Variovorax terrae: one gene and its partner. The protein of the gene in region 1 interacts with the protein of each later gene in a pairwise test. Links are inferred from orthologs where the notes say so. Each region holds a gene or a part of one and is shown in the gene's direction. Other genes may lie near its edges.

Evidence for each region.
Region 2: the proteins of rlmN (region 1) and ftsZ interact in binary tests that used the Escherichia coli proteins (3 or more experiments, as listed by UniProt). The link is inferred for Variovorax terrae from one-to-one orthologs.

The regions. Positions count from the first base shown.
Region 1 is NZ_JALGBI010000001.1:2,142,001-2,150,804, reverse strand. What follows is about bases 4,060-6,913. They hold rlmN (dual-specificity RNA methyltransferase RlmN), read left to right. Parts: upstream 4,060-4,840; coding sequence 4,841-5,986; downstream 5,987-6,913. Other genes in these bases: MMF98_RS10115 (helix-turn-helix domain-containing protein), read left to right, coding at 6,819-6,913; pilW (type IV pilus biogenesis/stability protein PilW), read left to right, coding at 5,990-6,826; ndk (nucleoside-diphosphate kinase), read left to right, coding at 4,401-4,826; MMF98_RS10135 (pseudouridine synthase), read left to right, coding at 4,060-4,254. Outside these bases: DNA repair helicase YoaA, read left to right, coding at 1-218; MMF98_RS10150 (outer membrane protein assembly factor BamD), read right to left, coding at 181-987; MMF98_RS10145 (RluA family pseudouridine synthase), read left to right, coding at 1,002-2,015; SMC-Scp complex subunit ScpB, read left to right, coding at 2,138-2,818; more of MMF98_RS10135, read left to right, coding at 2,815-4,059; more of MMF98_RS10115, read left to right, coding at 6,914-7,790; ispG (flavodoxin-dependent (E)-4-hydroxy-3-methylbut-2-enyl-diphosphate synthase), read left to right, coding at 7,790-8,804.
Region 2 is NZ_JALGBI010000001.1:450,660-459,453, forward strand. What follows is about bases 1,085-3,928. They hold ftsZ (cell division protein FtsZ), read left to right. Parts: upstream 1,085-1,813; coding sequence 1,814-3,043; downstream 3,044-3,928. Other genes in these bases: ftsA (cell division protein FtsA), read left to right, coding at 1,085-1,670; lpxC (UDP-3-O-acyl-N-acetylglucosamine deacetylase), read left to right, coding at 3,236-3,928. In the rest of the region: MMF98_RS02035 (cell division protein FtsQ/DivIB), read left to right, coding at 1-411; more of ftsA, read left to right, coding at 441-1,084; more of lpxC, read left to right, coding at 3,929-4,159; MMF98_RS02055 (hypothetical protein), read left to right, coding at 4,188-4,364; crossover junction endodeoxyribonuclease RuvC, read right to left, coding at 4,378-4,926; MMF98_RS02065 (phosphatidate cytidylyltransferase), read right to left, coding at 4,970-5,959; MMF98_RS02070 (lysophospholipid acyltransferase family protein), read right to left, coding at 6,030-6,641; MMF98_RS02075 (transglycosylase domain-containing protein), read right to left, coding at 6,681-7,424; aroE (shikimate dehydrogenase), read right to left, coding at 7,432-8,262; MMF98_RS02085 (energy transducer TonB), read right to left, coding at 8,283-8,794. UniProt on the Escherichia coli protein: Essential cell division protein that forms a contractile ring structure (Z ring) at the future cell division site. The regulation of the ring assembly controls the timing and the location of cell division.

The DNA.
Region 1 (8,804 bases):
CTGCCGTGGCGCTCAAGCAGGGGGCGGGGCGGCTGATCCGGCGCGAGTCGGACCGCGGCATCCTGGTGGTGTGCGACACGCGCCTGACCGGCATGGGCTATGGGCGGCGGCTGCTGGCGGCTCTGCCGCCGATGCGGCGGCTTCAGTCGCAGGCGGAATTCGAGGAGGCGCTGGATGCGCTCACCAGAGCTGCCACCACGGATCCGAGCGCGTCTTGAAGCCGCGGCTCAGGTATTCGCTCTGGGGATAGCTCTTTTCCATCACGCGCTTGGTGTCGTCGCGCAACTGGGTCATGCCCAGCGCATCGTAGGAGCGGTACAGGATGAACAGGGCTTCCTCGAGCGCCGGCACGTCGCGGTAGTCGGCCAGCGCGATCTGGGCCCGGTTGACGGCGGCCACGTAGGCGCCGCGGCTGTAGTAGTAGCGGGCCACGTGCACCTCGTACTGGGCCAGCGAATTGACGATGTAGGTCATGCGCTGGCGGGCGTCGGGGGTGTAGCGCGAGTCGGGGAAGCGTGCCGCCAGCTCCTTGAACGATTCGAACGATTCCTTGGCGGCCTTCTGGTCGCGCTCAGACAGATCCTGCCGCGACAGGAACGAGAACAGCCCCAGGTTGTCGTTGAAGTTGACGATGCCCTTGAGGTACAGCGCATAGTCCAGCGCCGGGCTGGACGGGTGCAGCTTCATGAAGCGGTCGAGCGTGGCGATGGCCTGGGCCTGCTCATTGGACTTGTACTGGGCGTAGGCCTTGTCGAGCTGGGCCTGCTGCGCCAGCGGCGTGCCGGCGGCGCGGCCTTCGAGCTTCTCGAGCAGCGGAACGGCCTTGTCGTAGCCGCCGGAACTCATCTCGTCCTTGGCTTCGGCATAGATCTTGTTCGGGCTCCAGCCGGCGGTCTTGTCCTCCTTGGTGCTCGAGCACGCTGACAGCAGCAGGGCCAGGGCCACCGCGGACAGCGCAGGGACAACCGATAATTTGGCTCGAAACATTAGGGACATCTTTCTTGAATCAGGGCCATTTCATTATATCGAGCGACCCCGCGGCCGAAGAGGCTGCCGAGGGCCTGGACGACGCGGCCGCCGAGGCCGAGTGGCGTCCGTTGACCGTGGGGCCGGCACAGCATGGCGAGCGCCTCGACCGGGCGCTGGCGGAGCTGGTGCCCGAATTTTCGCGCAGCCATCTGCAGCAGCTGCTCGAGGCCGGCGCCGTCACGCTGAACGGCGTGGTCGCGCTCAAGTCCTCGGCCCGGGTCAAGGCCGGCGACCAGGGCGTGATCGAGCTGCGGCCCACGCTGCAGAGCCAGGCCTTCAAGCCCGAAGCCATGGCGCTGGACGTGGTGTTCGAGGACGAACACCTGCGGGTCATCAACAAGCCGGCCGGCCTGGTAGTGCATCCGGCGCCGGGCAACTGGAGCGGCACGCTGCTCAACGGCCTGCTGGCACGCGACGAGCAGGCGCGGCTGCTGCCGCGCGCCGGCATCGTGCACCGGCTGGACAAGGACACCAGCGGCCTGATGGTGGTGGCCCGCACCCGGGCGGCGATGGATGCGCTGGTGCAGCAGATCGCGGCGCGCGAGGTGAGCCGGCAGTATCTTGCGCTGGCGCATCGCCCGTGGGCCGGGCCGGAGCAGCGGCAGGTCGAGGCGCCCGTCGGCCGCGATCCGCGCAACCGGCTGCGCATGGCGGTCGTCGATCTGAGCAAAAACGCCGGGAAGTCCGCGAGCACCGGTCTTGAGCTGCTACAAAATTCGGAGCAGGGCTGCTGGGTGCGCTGCACGCTGCAAACCGGCCGCACGCACCAGATCCGGGTCCACATGGCGTCCATCGGCCATCCGCTGGTGGCCGATGCGCTGTATGGCGGCGCGCCGGCCGCCGGGCTGGAGCGCCAGGCGCTGCATGCGTTCCGGCTCGCGTTCGTCCATCCCGCCACGCAGCAGCCGCTCGAGTTCCGGGCCGCCTTGCCCGGCGATCTGAGCCGGGCCTTGCAGGCCTGGGGGCTGAGTTACAATTCACCGTAGTGGCCCCAGGGCCATGGCCCCCGCCGCTCTGCGGAGTGGCACCCGTTGCGCAGCTTCCCGGTTGGCCGCAACGCTCGAACTAAAACGCGCCTGTTGGCGCCTTTTCCCGGAATCGCAACATCATGAATACGGCGGATGCCAAGCGTGTCCTCGAAACCGCCTTGATCTGCTCGCAGCAACCCTTGCCGGTGCGCGAGCTGCGCGTGCTGTTCAATGACGAACTCGGGGCCGACACGATCAAGACCCTGCTGCAGGACCTGCAGAACGACTGGGCCCAGCGCGGCGTCGAGCTGGTCGGCGTGGCCAGCGGCTGGCGCTTCCAGAGCCGGCCCGAGATGCGCGAATACCTGGACCGGCTGCATCCCGAGAAGCCGCCCAAGTACACCCGCGCCACGCTGGAGACGCTGGCCATCATCGCCTACCGCCAGCCGGTCACGCGCGGCGACATGGAAGACATCCGCGGCGTCACCATCAACACGCTGATCCTCAAGCAGCTCGAGGACCGGGGCTGGGTCGAGGTCATCGGCCACCGCGAGGCGGTCGGCCGTCCGGCGCTGTTCGCCACCACGCGGCAGTTCCTCGACGATCTCGGCATCGAATCGCTCGACCAGCTGCCCATGCTGGACAACCCGGCCCAGCAGGCCAGCGTGCTGGAATCCCTGAACCATCTGAGCGCCACATTGCAGCCGGGCCTGCCCATCGATGCGGACGCACCCCACGAGGAAGAGGCCGCGGTCACCGCGGCGGAGTCCGGCGAGGTCGCCTCGGGCGACGAGGCCGGGCCCATTGGAACCCCATCATGAACGAACACACTCCCGGCACGGCAACCCAGGCATCCGCCGACGAAATTGAGGAAAACAAGGCGCAGGTCCTTGTCCCGCGGCCGCGAGATGCTATGGAATCTGTAGCAGAGGAAGCACTCGAAGCGCAGGACGACGACCGCGACGAGGAGGATGACGAAGACGACGAGGACGGCCCTGGCCGCCGCCGCGCGTCCGAGGCGCCGCGTGCTGCCGAGCCGGAGGCCAACCGCTTTGCCGACGTGGTGTCGGGCCAGTTCGATGCCGACGAGGAGAGCGCCGAGCTGGCGCCGCCCAAGCGCGTGCTGGGCGCCCAGGTCGACACGCCCAAGCTGCACAAGGTGCTGGCCCAGGCCGGGCTGGGTTCGCGCCTCGAGATGGAGCAGCTCATCATGGAAGGGCGCATCTCGGTCAACAACGAGCCGGCCCACATCGGCCAGCGCATCCAGTTCGGCGATTCCGTCAAGGTCAACGGCAAGCCGATCCGCTTTCGCATCGCGCCGCCGCCGGCCCGGGTGATCGCCTACCACAAGCCGGTGGGCGAGGTCGTGACGAACGACGATCCGCAGAACCGGCCCACCGTGTTCCGCAAGCTGCCCAAGCTGTTCCAGGGCAAATGGCAGTCGGTCGGCCGGCTCGACCTGAACACCGAAGGCCTGCTGCTGTTCACCAGCTCGGGCGAACTGGCCAACAAGCTCATGCACCCGCGCTTCGGGCTGGAGCGCGAGTACGCGGTGCGCGTGCTCGGCGCCTTGAGCAACGAGGAGCGGCAGCGCCTGCTGGACGGCGTGAAGCTGGACGACGGCATGGCCCAGTTCGGCTCGATCGAGGACGGCGGTGGCGAAGGCTCCAACTGCTGGTACCGGGTGACGATTTCCGAGGGCCGCAACCGCGAGGTGCGGCGCATGTTCGAGGCGGTCGGCCATGCCGTGAGCCGCCTGATCCGCATCCGCTACGGCGCCATGGTGCTGCCGCGCGGGCTCAAGCGCGGGGCCTGGATGGAGCTCGACGAGCGCGACATCCGCGCCCTGATGCAGGCCGCCGGCGCCGAGCGGGCTGCCGGCCGCGGCCAGGCGGGCGGGCAGGCCGATGACGCCGAAGGCCAGGGCCGCGGCGGCAATCGCAACAACCGCCGCCGGGGCGGGCGCAGCGGCGGGCCGCGTGGCGACGGCCAGCGCCAGCCGCCCTCCCAGGCGGGCAACGGCAATGGCGGCGGCCAGGGCCAGCGGCGCAAGGACCGCTCCGACCGTGGCGACCGCCAGGGGCAGGGCGGCAATGCGCAGCCCGATCCGATGAAAACCGCCTTCGGCTACATCGGTGCCGACAGTTTCACGCGCCAGCGCCAAGGCCCGGGCCAGGGACAGCGCCGCGGCCCCGGGGGCGGCGGTGGCATGGGCGGCGGACAGCGCCGGGGCGGCGGTGGCGGCCGCGGCCGCTGATCCGGACGCCAGGCGGCGCGCACGGCCGCGCTGACAGGATTGTTTTTGCCTGATTTCACGGGGAAATCACCCGGGCAGGCTAAAATACAAGGCTTTGCCCAATGGGCGAAAAATCGAAACCACAAGTTCAGGATCAAAGACTCATCATGGCTATCGAACGCACCCTTTCCATCATCAAACCCGACGCTGTGGCGAAAAACGTGATCGGCCAGATCTACGCCCGTTTCGAGGCCGCCGGCCTGAAGATCGTGGCCGCCAAGATGGCCCACCTGTCGCGCGGCGAAGCCGAAGCCTTCTACGCCGTGCACAAGGAACGTCCCTTCTTCAAGGACCTGGTGGATTTCATGATCTCCGGCCCGGTGATGATCCAGGCGCTCGAAGGCGAGAACGCCATCCTGAAGAACCGCGAGCTGATGGGCGCGACCGATCCCAAGAAGGCGGCCCCGGGCACCATCCGCGCCGACTTCGCCGACAGCATCGATGCCAATGCCGTGCACGGCTCCGATGCCGCCGAAACCGCCCAGGTGGAAGTCGGCTTCTTCTTCCCCGGCATGAACGTTTACTCCCGGTAATCGTTCCCGATGCGATGACGGCCAACCTGCTCGACCACGACCTCGACGGTTTGGCCGCCTTCTGCGAGCGGCTCGGCGAAAAACGCTTCCGGGCCACCCAGCTGTTCCGCTGGATCCACCAGAAGGGCGCTTCCGACTTCGACCAGATGAGCGATCTGGCCAAGTCGCTGCGCGAGAAGCTCAAGACGGCGGCCCATGTGCAGGGCCTGCCCGTCATCACCCAGCACGAGTCCGCCGACGGCACCATCAAGTGGCTGTTCGACGTGGGCGACGGCAATGCCGTCGAAGCCGTTTTCATTCCCGAGGATGACCGGGGCACGCTGTGCGTGTCGTCGCAGGCCGGCTGCGCGGTCGGCTGCCGCTTCTGCTCCACCGGCCACCAGGGCTTCAGCCGCAACCTGACCGCGGGCGAAATCATCGCCCAGCTCTGGTTCGCCGAGCATTTCCTGCGCCGGCATCTGAAGACCGACGAGCGCGTGATCTCCAACGTGGTGATGATGGGCATGGGTGAGCCGCTGCAGAACTATGCGGCGCTGGTGCCTGCATTGCGCACCATGCTGGACGACCATGGCTACGGCCTGTCGCGCCGCCGCGTCACCGTGTCCACCTCCGGCGTGGTGCCGATGATGGACCGGCTCGGCGAGGACTGCCCGGTGGCGCTGGCCGTCTCGCTGCATGCGCCCAACGATGCGCTGCGCGACAACCTGGTGCCGCTGAACCGCAAGTACCCGCTGGCCGAGCTGCTCGATGCCTGCCAGCGCTACCTGGCCCATGCGCCGCGCGACTTTATCACCTTCGAATACTGCATGCTCGACGGCGTGAACGACCAGCCCGAGCACGCGCACCAGCTGATCGACCTGGTGCAGCGCCACGCGGGGCGGGGCGTGTCGTGCAAGTTCAACCTGATTCCCTTCAATCCTTTTCCCGCCTCCGGACTGACGCGCTCGCCCCACAGCCGCGTGGTGGCATTCGCCAAAATCCTCAGTGATGCTGGTATCGTGACGACCGTGCGCAAAACCCGCGGCGACGATATCGATGCCGCTTGCGGCCAGCTCGCCGGGGACGTGAAAGACCGCACCCGCGTGGGCGAACGCATCACTAGGCAGCGCACCGTGATGTTGAAACCGGCCGGCGCACTGGCCGCTACCAAGGAGAGCTGAGGCATGAAAAGGTCCGCTGTGGGGTGGGAGCACGCCAGGCAATGGTTTTTCTGGGCATGGCTGGCCGCCGTCTCGCTGGGAGGGCTGGCGGGCTGCGCGTCCCATTCCTCGGGGCCGGGCGCCTCTGACAGCCACGCCGACCTGGTGACGAACTCCGACGAGCCCGAGGCCCGCAAGCGTGCGCGCATCCGCCTGGAGCTGGCCACCGGCTATTTCGAGCAGGGCCAGACCACAGTGGCGCTGGACGAGCTCAAGCAGGCGATCGCCACCGACCCCAGCTTTGCCGACGCCTACAGCCTGCGCGGCCTGGTCTACATGCGCCTGAACGACGCGCGCATGGCGGAAGACAGCTTTCGCCGGGCCATTTCGCTGAATCCGCGCGATGCCAATGCCCTGCACAACTACGGCTGGCTGATGTGCCAGCAGGCCCGCTACAGCGAGGCCGACCAGGCATTCGCCCAGGTCCTGACCAACCCCACCTACGGCGACCGGGCCAAGACCCTGATGACCCAGGGCCTGTGCCAGGCCCGGGCCGGCAAGCGCGAGGAGGCCGAGCGCAGCCTGTCGCGCGCCTACGAGCTCGACGCCGCCAACCCGGTGACCGGCTACAACCTGGCCCTGCTGTTGTACCAGCGCAGCGAATTCACGCGCGCCCAGTTCTACATCCGGCGCCTGAACAACAGCGAACTGGCCAATGCCGAGTCGCTGTGGCTGGGCGTCAAGGTGGAGCGACGCATGGAGAACCGTGAAGCCATGCAGCAACTGGTGGAGCAGCTCAAGAAGCGCTATCCCCAATCGAAGGAACTCGCGGCGTACGATCGGGGGACTTTCGATGAATGAGTCTGCTGCCTCGATGGCGGACCCGTCCGCAGCCCTGACGCCGGTGATGGAATCCGCCGTGGCGGCGGGGGCGCTGCTGCGCCAGGCGCGGGAAGCCGCGGGCCTGCATATCGCCGCGCTGGCGGTGTCGCTCAAGGTGCCGGTGAAGAAACTGGAGGCGCTGGAAGCGGGCCGCCTCGACCTGCTGCCCGACGCCGTGTTCGTTCGCGCCCTGGCGTCCAGCGTCTGCCGCACGCTCAAGGCCGACCCTGCGCCCATTCTGGACCGGCTGCCGCAACTGGGCGCGCCGCTGCTGAAGCTCGATCAGTCCGGCCTCAACGCGCCTTACCGCGCGCCCAGCGATGCCCCGCGCCCCAGCCTGTGGGGCTCGCTGTCGCGGCCGGGCCTGCTGGCCGTGCTGGCCTTGCTGCTGGCGGCCCTGGTGTTGCTGCTCCTGCCTGCCATGCCGGCGCCGCGCGATGAGCCGCCTGTGGCGGCCGCGGTGCCCGAGCAGCCGCTGCCGGCCGTGGCGGACTCCGCCGCTGCGGCGGCGGCAGCGCTCCCTGCCGCGGCCCGGCTCCCCGATGAAGCCGAGGCCGGCGCGGGGCAGTCCAAACTCCCGGCAGCGGCCACGCCTGCTGCGCCCGCCGTTGCGGCGGCCTCTACGGCGGGTGCTCCGCTGCCATCGGCGTCTGCGGCCGTCGCCGCGCCGCCGGCCGTCGCCGCGGCCGCCATGCCCGCAGCAACCTCCGGCATCGTGGTGTTCAAGGCCCGCGGCGAGTCCTGGGTCGAGGTCACCGATGCCAAGGGCACGGTGCCGCTGCGCAGGATCATGGCGTCCGGCGAGACCGTCGGCGCCTCCGGTGCGCTGCCGCTGTCCGTCATCGTCGGCCGGGCCGACTCCACCCAGGTGGAAGTGCGCGGCAAGCCGCTGGATCTCGTGCCCCTGGCCCGCGACAACGTGGCACGTTTCGAGGTGAAGTGATGGAACCCTGCCTGCCCATCGAACCGGCAGCGCCCAAGGCGCGGCGCTCCCGCCAGTCCAGCGTGGCCTGGGGTTCCCGTGTCGTCACGGTCGGCGGCGATGCGCCCGTGCGCGTGCAGTCCATGACCAACACCGACACGGTGGACGCCATCGGCACCGCCATCCAGGTCAAAGAGCTCGCGATCGCGGGTTCCGAGATGGTTCGCATCACCGTCAACACGCCCGAGGCCGCCGCCCAGGTGCCCTACATCCGCGAGCAGCTCGACCGCATGGGCATCGACGTGCCGCTGATCGGCGACTTCCACTACAACGGCCACCGCCTGCTGACCGACTACCCGGCCTGCGCCGAGGCGCTGAGCAAGTACCGCATCAACCCCGGCAACGTGGGCAAGGGCGACAAGAAGGACCGCCAGTTCGGCCAGATGATCGAAGCCGCGGTGCGCTGGAACAAGCCGGTGCGCATCGGCGTCAACTGGGGCAGCCTCGACCAGGAGCTGCTGGCCAGCCTGATGGACACCAACAGCCAGCGCGCCGAGCCCTGGGACGCCAAGTCGGTGATGTACGAGGCGCTGATCACCTCGGCCATCGACTCCGCCAAACTCGCCGAATCGATGGGCATGGACGGCCGCCAGATCATCCTGAGCTGCAAGGTCAGCGGCGTGCAGGACCTGATCTCGGTCTACCGCGAGCTGGCCCGCCGTTGCGACTATGCGCTGCACCTGGGCCTGACCGAGGCCGGCATGGGTACCAAGGGCACGGCGGCGTCGTCGGTGGCGCTCGGCATCCTGCTGCAGGAAGGCATCGGCGACACCATCCGCGTCTCGCTCACGCCGCAGCCGGGCGAATCGCGCACGCAGGAAGTGGTGATCGCCTCCGAGATTCTGCAGGCCCTGGGCCTGCGCAGCTTCGTGCCCAGCGTCACGGCCTGCCCGGGCTGCGGCCGCACCACCAGCACCACCTTCCAGGAACTGGCCAAGCAGATCGACGACTACCTGCGCGCGCAGATGCCGGTCT
Region 2 (8,794 bases), 1.7 Mb from region 1 along the record:
CTGGTCAACAGTTTCGGCGAGGTGTTCGAGGCCAACGTGGACGAGGTGGAGGCGGACGAACTGCCGCACCTGAGCGGCCCCGATGGCCAGGCGGCCCAGGTGCTGGCGATGTACCGCGTGCTCAAGCCGCTGTTTGCGCCACTCGACGCCACGGTGGAAGAGCTCGACCTGTCCGGGCGCGGCGGCTGGCGCGTGCAGCTCGACAGCGGCGCGGCGATCGAGCTCGGCCGCGGCTCGCCCGGAGAAGTGGCGGCGCGTGTGCAGCGTTTCACGCACACGCTGACGCAGGTAGTTTCGAAGTATGGACGGAAGGCGGACTCGCTGGAAGCGGCCGATCTGCGCCACGCCGATGGTTACGCGCTGCGCTTGCGCGGCGTGACCACGGTGGGCGCGGACGCCCGCAAGAAGTAGCGGGAACCCAAGACACAACAGGTGCATATATGGCAAAAGAGTACAAGGACCTGGTCGTCGGGCTGGATATCGGGACCGCCAAGGTGATGGTGGTGGTGGCCGAGGTGCTGCCCGGCGGCGAGCTCAAGCTCGCGGGGCTGGGCATCGCGCCGAGCAATGGCTTGAAGCGCGGCGTGGTGGTCAACATCGACGCCACGGTGCAGAGCATCCAGCAGGCGCTCAAGGAGGCCGAGCTGATGGCCGACTGCAAGATCACGCGCGTCTACACCGGCATCACCGGCAGCCACATCCGCGGCATCAACTCCAGCGGCATGGTGGCGGTGAAGGACCGCGAGGTCACGCAGGCCGACGTGGCGCGCGTGGTGGAGACCGCCAAGGCCATCAACATCTCGACCGACCAGCGTTTGCTGCTGGTGGAGCCGCAGGAGTTCGTGATCGACGGCCAGGACGTCAAGGAGCCGATCGGCATGAGCGGCATCCGCCTGGAGGCCAAGGTGCACATCGTCACCGGCGCGCAGAGTGCGGCCGAGAACATCATCAAGTGCGTGCGCCGCTGCGGCCTCGACGTGGACCAGCTCATGCTCAACCCGCTGGCCTCGAGCCTGGCGGTTCTGACCGAGGACGAGCGCGAGCTCGGCGTGGCGCTGGTGGACATCGGCGCCGGCACCACCGACGTGGCGATCTTCACCAACGGCGCGATCCGCCATACGGCCGTGATCCCGATCGCGGGCGACCTGATCACCAGCGACATCGCGATGGCGCTGCGCACGCCTACCAAGGACGCCGAGGACATCAAGGTCGAGGCCGGCTACGCCAAGCAGCTGCTGGCCGACCCCGAGCAGCAGGTGGAAGTGCCGGGCCTGGGCGACCGCGGCCCGCGCATGCTGAGCAAGCAGGCGCTGGCCGGCGTGATCGAACCGCGCATCGAGGAGATCTTCTCGCTGGTGCAGCAGGTGGTGCGCGAATCGGGCTACGAGGAAGTGCTGTCCTCGGGCATCGTGCTCACTGGCGGCAGCGCCGTGATGCCGGGCATGGTGGAGCTGGGCGAGGACATCTTCCTCAAGCCGGTGCGCCGCGGCATCCCGAAGTATGCGAGCGCGCTGTCGGACATGGTGGCCCAGCCGCGCGCGGCCACCGTGATGGGCCTGCTCGAGGAGGCGCGCCTGGCGCGCCTGCGCGGTTTCAAGGTGGCGCAGAAGAACGGCTCCATGAAAACCGCCATGGGCCGCGTCAAGGACTGGTTCGTGGGGAACTTCTGACCATGAAACACAAACTCTGGCTCGCGCGCGGCAGCCCTCACTGGCGATGGCGGTGCACCGATCCGCCGTCATGAACGTTCATGACGCACCCCAACGCAATTACATGGCAACTGCACTATTCAGGAAAAATCAGGAGTAAGAACATGAGCATCGAAATGATTGAAGTAGAGGAATTCAATTTGGGCACCCAGATCAAGGTGATCGGCGTGGGCGGCGGCGGCGGCAACGCGGTCGGGCACATGATCGAGCGCCATGTGCAGGGTGTGGAATTCATCTGCGCCAACACCGACGCGCAGGCCCTGGCCCGCAGCTCCTCGCACAAGACCATCCAGCTCGGCCAGAGCGGCCTGGGCGCCGGCAGCAAGCCCGACAAGGGCCGCGACGCGGCGGAAGCGGCGGCGGACGACATCCGCGAGGCCATCGACGGCGCGCACATGCTGTTCATCACCGCCGGCATGGGCGGCGGCACCGGCACCGGCGCCGCACCGGTGATCGCGCGCATCGCCAAGGAGATGGGCATCCTCACCGTGGGCGTGGTCACCAAGCCGTTCGACTGGGAAGGCGGCCGCCGCATGACCAATGCCGACAACGGCCTGGCCGAGCTCGAGGCCAACGTCGATTCGCTGATCGTGGTGCTCAACGAGAAGCTGCTCGAGGTGCTGGGCGACGACATCACCCAGGACGAGGCCTTCGCCCATGCCAACGACGTGCTCAAGAACGCCGTGGGCGGCATCGCCGAGATCATCAACGTGCCCGGCCATGTGAACGTCGACTTCGAGGACGTGCGCACCGTGATGGGCGAACCCGGCAAGGCCATGATGGGCACGGCCGTGGCGGCCGGCCCGGACCGCGCGCGCATCGCTGCCGAGCAGGCCGTGGCCTGCCCGCTGCTCGAAGGCATCGACCTGTCGGGCGCCAAGGGCGTGCTGGTGCTGATCACCGCGGCCAAGGGTTCGCTGAAGCTCAGCGAGTCCAAGCTCGCGATGAACACCATCCGCGCCTATGCCTCGCCCGACGCGCATGTGATCTACGGCACGGCCTACGACGACGACCTCGGCGACGAGATCCGCGTGACCGTGGTGGCCACCGGCCTGTCGCGCCAGGGCGCGCGCCGCACCGCGCCGCCGCTGCAGGTGCTGCGCACCGGCACCGACAACGTGCCGTTCCATGTGCCGACCGTCAACGCGACCGTCGGCGGTCCCGGCGCGGCGGCGATGGGGGGCGGCATGGCCCAGCCCGACTACAACGGCATGGCCGTGCCCAGCGTGTGGCGCACCAACCGCACCCAGGCGGCGGCCAAGGTCGACGCGCTGGCCTCGGGCGGCATGGACGACTTCGAGATCCCGGCCTTCCTGCGCAAGCAGGCGGATTGATCGACCACCCCCGAAGCGGCCTGCGGCCGCTTCCCCCTCGAGGGGGCGCCACCAGCGGCCCGGCATAGCCGGTTCCGCGGTGGCCGCGAACGGGCCGCGCTGCGCGGGCCCTTGGGGCGGCAATGGTGTGGATAGCCAGAATCCATCTAGCTGAGCGCTGCAGACAGCGCTCTCCCGAATAAAATCATGGGCATGCTCCAGCAACGCACCCTCAAATCCCTGACCAAGGCCGTCGGCGTCGGCCTGCACAGCGGCCAGCGGGTGGAGCTCACGCTGCGGCCCGCGCAGCCGGACACGGGCATCGTGTTCCGGCGCGTGGACCTGCCCGAGCCGGTGGACATTCCGATCTCGGCGCTGGCGGTCAACGACACGCGCCTGGCCTCCACCATCTCGATGGGCGGCGCCAAGGTGCAGACGGTCGAGCACCTGATGTCGGCATTCGCCGGGCTCGGCATCGACAACCTCTACGTGGACATCACCGCCGAGGAGGTGCCGATCCTGGACGGCTCGGCGGCGTCGTTCGTGTTCCTGCTGCAAAGCGCCGGCATCGAGCTGCAGAAGGCGCCCCGGCGCTTCATTCGCGTGACCCGGCCGGTCGAGGTGCGCGAGGGGCAGGGCGACCACCTCAAGTGGGCCCGGCTCGATCCGTACCACGGCTACAAGCTCAGCTTCGAGATCGATTTCGCGCACCGCGTGGTCGACTCCACCGGCCAGCGCGTGGAGTTCGACCTGAGCTCGGGCTCCTACACGCGCGACATCGCGCGCGCGCGTACCTTCGGCTTCACCAAGGACCTGGAGATGATGCGCGCCAACGGCCTGGCCCTGGGCGGCGGGCTGGACAACGCCATCGTGATGGACGACTACAAGGTGCTCAACAGCGACGGCCTGCGCTACGACGACGAGTTCGTCAAGCACAAGATCCTCGACGCCATGGGCGACCTCTATCTGATCGGCAAGCCGCTGCTGGCGGCCTACAGCGCCTTCCGCTCCGGCCACGCGCTCAACAACAAGCTGCTGCGCGAGCTGCTGTCGCGCACCGATGCCTACGAAGTCGTGACCTTCGACGACGAGAAGCAGGCCCCCGCGGGTTTCGCCCGGCCGGCGCGCGCCTGGTAGCGCCGGCGGCCCGTTTTCCGTTCTCGCCATGCTGCTGTTCCGCTGGACGATCATGCTGCTGCTGTTCGCCGCGGCCGTGTCGTTCGCCTTCTACGCCGGCACGGGCCAGCCGCGCTACAAGCGCTTCGGCCTCGTCGTCCTCAAATGGACGCTGATCGCGGCATTCTGTTTCTTTGCCGTGCTGATTCTCGAACGGCTGGCCTGAGCGGCCTGGCCCCTCAGCGGCTGCGCCCGTCGCGGTACATGCCCGTGCTCTTGCGCTGCAGGCCGGTGGCGGCGGCCAGCCGGCCCATGGCCTGCCCGACATGCGCATGCGTGATCGCCAGGCCCAGGGCGTCGGCGGCGTCCGGGCCGGGCAGGCCGGGCAGCTTGAGCAGGCGCTTGACCATCTCCTGCACCTCGGCCTTGCCGGCCTTGCCATAGCCGGCAATCGCCTTCTTCATCTGCAGCGCGGTGTACTCGGCCACCGCGAGGTCGCACGACACCAGCGCGGTGACGCAGGCGCCGCGGGCCTGGCCCAGCAGCAGCGTGGCCTGCGGGTTGACGTTGACGAACACGATCTCGACCGACGCCATCTCGGGCTGGTAGCGCGCCACCACCTCGCCAATGCCCTGGAACAGCACCTTGAGCCGCGCCGGCAGGTCGCCGGTGGGCAGGTGCGTGGTCTTGATCGTGCCGCTGGCCACGTAGGCCAGCGCCGGCCCTTCCGCGTCGATCACGCCGAAGCCGGTGGTCTGCAGTCCGGGGTCGATGCCGAGGATGCGCATGTGCTATGAAATTTGTAGCAACAAAGAACCGTGGGGCGCGGACCTACAGGCCAAAATACCACCGAACGGAGTGGAAAAACACCGGTGCGGCGAAACACAGGGCGTCGACCCGGTCGAGCAGGCCGCCCGCGCCGGTCACCGACTGGCCCTGGGCGCCCCAGTTGGTGATGCCGCGGTCGCGCTTGAGGGCCTTCATCACGAAGTGGCCCATCGAGCCAGCGATGCACGCGATGAGGGCCATCGCCAGCGCCTGGCCGGGCTTGAACGGCGTGATGCCCGCCAGCAGCCCGCCCAGGAAGCTGGCCACGGCCACGCCGATGGCCCAGCTCTTCCAGTTGAAGCTTTTGCTGACGTTCGGCGCGACGGGCGGGCGCTGCATGCGGCGGCTCGCCAGGTGCTGCACGATCATGCAGCTTTGCACCACGAAGACCAGGAAGAACACCAGGAAGGCGTTCTTGCCCGCGTAGCCCGGAAACTTCAGCAGCAGCAGCGCGGGCACGTGGCTCATGCCGTAGATGCAGACCATGATGCCCCATTGCAGCTTGGCATTGCGCTCCAGGAAGCGGTGCGGATCGTCGGCCAGGGCGCTGACCACGGGAATCGCCAGGAACACATAGACCGGGATGAACACCGTGAACAGGTCGAAATGCGCCGTGCCCACCAGCCAGAACTGGATCGGCAGCACCACGAAGAACGCCAGCACCAGGCTGCGGTGGTCGCCCCGGCGCGTGGGCGACAGCGTGATGAACTCGCGCAACGCGAAGAACGAGACGATGCCGAACAGCACCGTCGCCACGCGCTCGCCCGAGGCCCAGCCGACCCAGAACACCACCACCATGAGCCACGAGGTCTTGAGCAGGCCGTTGAAGTTCCTCAGCTCGAGACGCCGGGCCTCGCTCCCGGCATCGTCGCCGCGCTCGCGCAGCGAGAGGATCAGCACGACCGTGCTGACGATGGCCAGCAGGCCGAACACGATGAGAAAGAGCGCGCCCACCTGCTGGGTCGCGCTCAGGCTGCGCAGGAACTGGTTCATCGGCGGGCCGCCTTGGCGCGGGCGGGGCCGCGCAGCCGGCCGGTGGCGGCGTGGGGGGTGGGGTGCATGCTCATACGTCTCTCAGTGCGATGACGGCCTGCCGCGCGCGGTCCAGGAAGGCGCGGCGCTCCTCGCCGGGCTCCACCCGCAGCGGGGCGCCGAAGGTCACGGAGCAGAGGATCGGCACCGGCACCACCTCGCCCTTGGGCATCACGCGCTGCACGTTGTTGATCCAGGCCGGCACCAGCACCACGCCGGGAAACTTCTCGGCCAGGTTGTACAGGCCGGCCTTGAAGGCCTGCGGCTCCTCGGCGTTGCCGCGCGTGCCCTCGGGGAAGAGGATGATCGAGTCGCCGTTGTTGAGCGCCTCGATCAGCGGCTCCAGCGGGTCTTGGTCACCCGTGCGTGCCCGGTCCACGTAGATGGCGTTGAACACCGCGGTGGTGATCCACTGCTTGAACGGGGTCTGGGTCCAGTAGTCCTTGGCCGCGATCGGCCGCGTGATGCTGCGCAGTTCCTCGGGCAGCGCGGCCCAGATCATGACGAGGTCGGCGTGGCTCTGGTGGTTGGCGAAATAGATGCGCTGCTCGGCCTTGGGCGGGCAGCCGTACCAGCGGGCCTGGGCGCCGGTGAGGAATCGGATCAGGCCCAGCAGGGACAGGCTCATCAACTTGGCAAGCATGGCGTGATGATACGGGCAGCCGCCGCTGCGCCGGCCCGCTCAGGGCAGCTCGGCGTCGCCCATGCGCGCCACGATGGTCGAGGCGCGATTCGACAGGTAGGCCGAGTTGGGCAGCTTCTCGAAGAATTTCGGGCGCGGCAGCATCACCGCGAGCCGCGCGGCCTCGTAGGCGCTGAGCCGCGCCGCGGGCTTGCGGTAGTAGTGCTGGGCCGCCGCCTCGGCGCCGAACACGCCGTCGCCCCACTCCACGCTGTTGAGGTAGATCTCGAGGATGCGCTGCTTGCCCAGCAGGTGCTCGAGCAGCAGGGTCAGCACGAACTCCTGTCCCTTGCGCAGCAGCGTGCGCTCGCCCGACAGCAGCAGGTTCTTGGCGAGCTGCTGGGTGATGGTGGAGCCGCCCACGATCTTGGGCGCGCGCGCAGTGGGCCGGGTGCTGGAGCGCGCGAGCTGGGCGCGCCGCGCCGCCTGCTCCTCGGCCTTGGCGTTCTTCTGCCAGGCCTTCTCGATGGCGTCCCAGTCCACGCCGTCGTGGTTGACGAAGCTATCGTCCTCCGAGGCGATCACGGCGCGCTTGAGGTTGTCGGAAATCTGCGCATAGGGCACCCATTGCTGGCGCCAGGGCAGGCGGCCGGTCTCGGTGGCGAGGCGCCAGGCTTCCGAGCGCTGGAAGGTGGTGGACTGCGGGTCGACCACCAGCATCAGGGCGATGCGGCCCACGAAGAACAGCTGCAGGGCCACGGCCGCCACCACGACGAGCCCGATCCAGCGCAGCAGGGCTTTCATGGCCGCTTCATCCGAAGGTGGCGCGCATCTCGGCCAGCAGATCGGCCGTGGGCGGACGCACGCCGCGCCACAGCAGGAAGGCTTCGGCCGCCTGCTCCACCAGCATGCCCAGGCCGTCGCGCGGCACGGCGCCATGTTCGCGCGCCCAGGCCATGAAGCCCTGCGCGGCGGGGCCGTACATCATGTCCACCGCCAGCGCGCCGGGCTTGAGCACGCTCGCGGGCACCGGAATCGCGGCGCCGTTCAAACTGCTGGCCGTGGCGTTGATGATCACATCGAAATGGCCCCGAAGTCCTTGCAGGGTGGACGTTTGCAGCTCTGTTTTTTGTAGTAGTGCGAGGCTGGCGTGGCGCGCCGCCAGCACATCGGCCCGCTCCTGCGTGCGGTTGGCGAGGGTGAGGCTGCGCGGCCGGGCGCCGAGCAGCGGGCCCAGCACGCCGGCCGCGGCGCCGCCCGCGCCGATCAGCAGCAGGTCGCACCCGGCAAGGTCGACGCCGGCGTGGCGCGTGATGTCGTTGACCAGGCCCACGCCATCGGTGTTGTCGGCCTGGATGCCGCCGTCGGCCTCGAAGCGCAGGGTGTTGACGGCCTGCGCCAGGCGGGCGCGCTCCGTGGTGTGGCTGGCCAGCGCGGCCGCCTCGAACTTGAAGGGCACGGTGACGTTGCAGCCGCGGCCGCCTTCGGCACGGAAGGCCTGCACGGCGGCGGCGAAGCCATCGAGCGGCGCCAGCCGCTTGCCGTAGTGCAGCGACTGGCCGGTGAGTTCGGCAAAGCGGGCGTGGATCCACGGCGACTTGCTGTGCTCCACCGGGTTGCCCATCACGCAGTATTGATCCATGGGGTGCGGCGCCGCCGGGTTCAGCGGGCGGTGAGTTTGGTTTCCAGGGTTTCGTCGCGCGTGAACTTGAAGCGCGACACCACCACGATCTGGTCGGCCTTGCGGCGCATCGCGTCGCTGAAGCGGCCGAACGGCCCGGCGCCGCGGGCGATGGCCTGGGCCCGCCGGTCCAGCGTGAGGTTGCCCGAGGTCTCGACCACCTCGGTGGCGAGCAGGCGGCCGTCGTGGTTGACCGTCACGATCATGGTGAGCTCGCCGTAGAGCTTCTTGCCCGCGGTCTCGGGGAAGTTCTCGGTGCCGCGATCCTCGATGCGGCGGCGCAGGCTGTCGTAGTACACCGCGTACACCTCCTCGCGCGTGGCGGGGCTGATGTAGCGCTTCTTGGGCCGCGCGTTTTCCTCGTTGATGCGGCGCTCGATCTCGGCCAGCAGCTTGATGAGCTGGCGGCGCTTTTCCTCGCGGGCGGCGGCCTCCAGGTTGGTGCTGGGCTGCTTCGGATCGGGCGGGGGCAGGGCGGCGAGCTGCTTCTTGA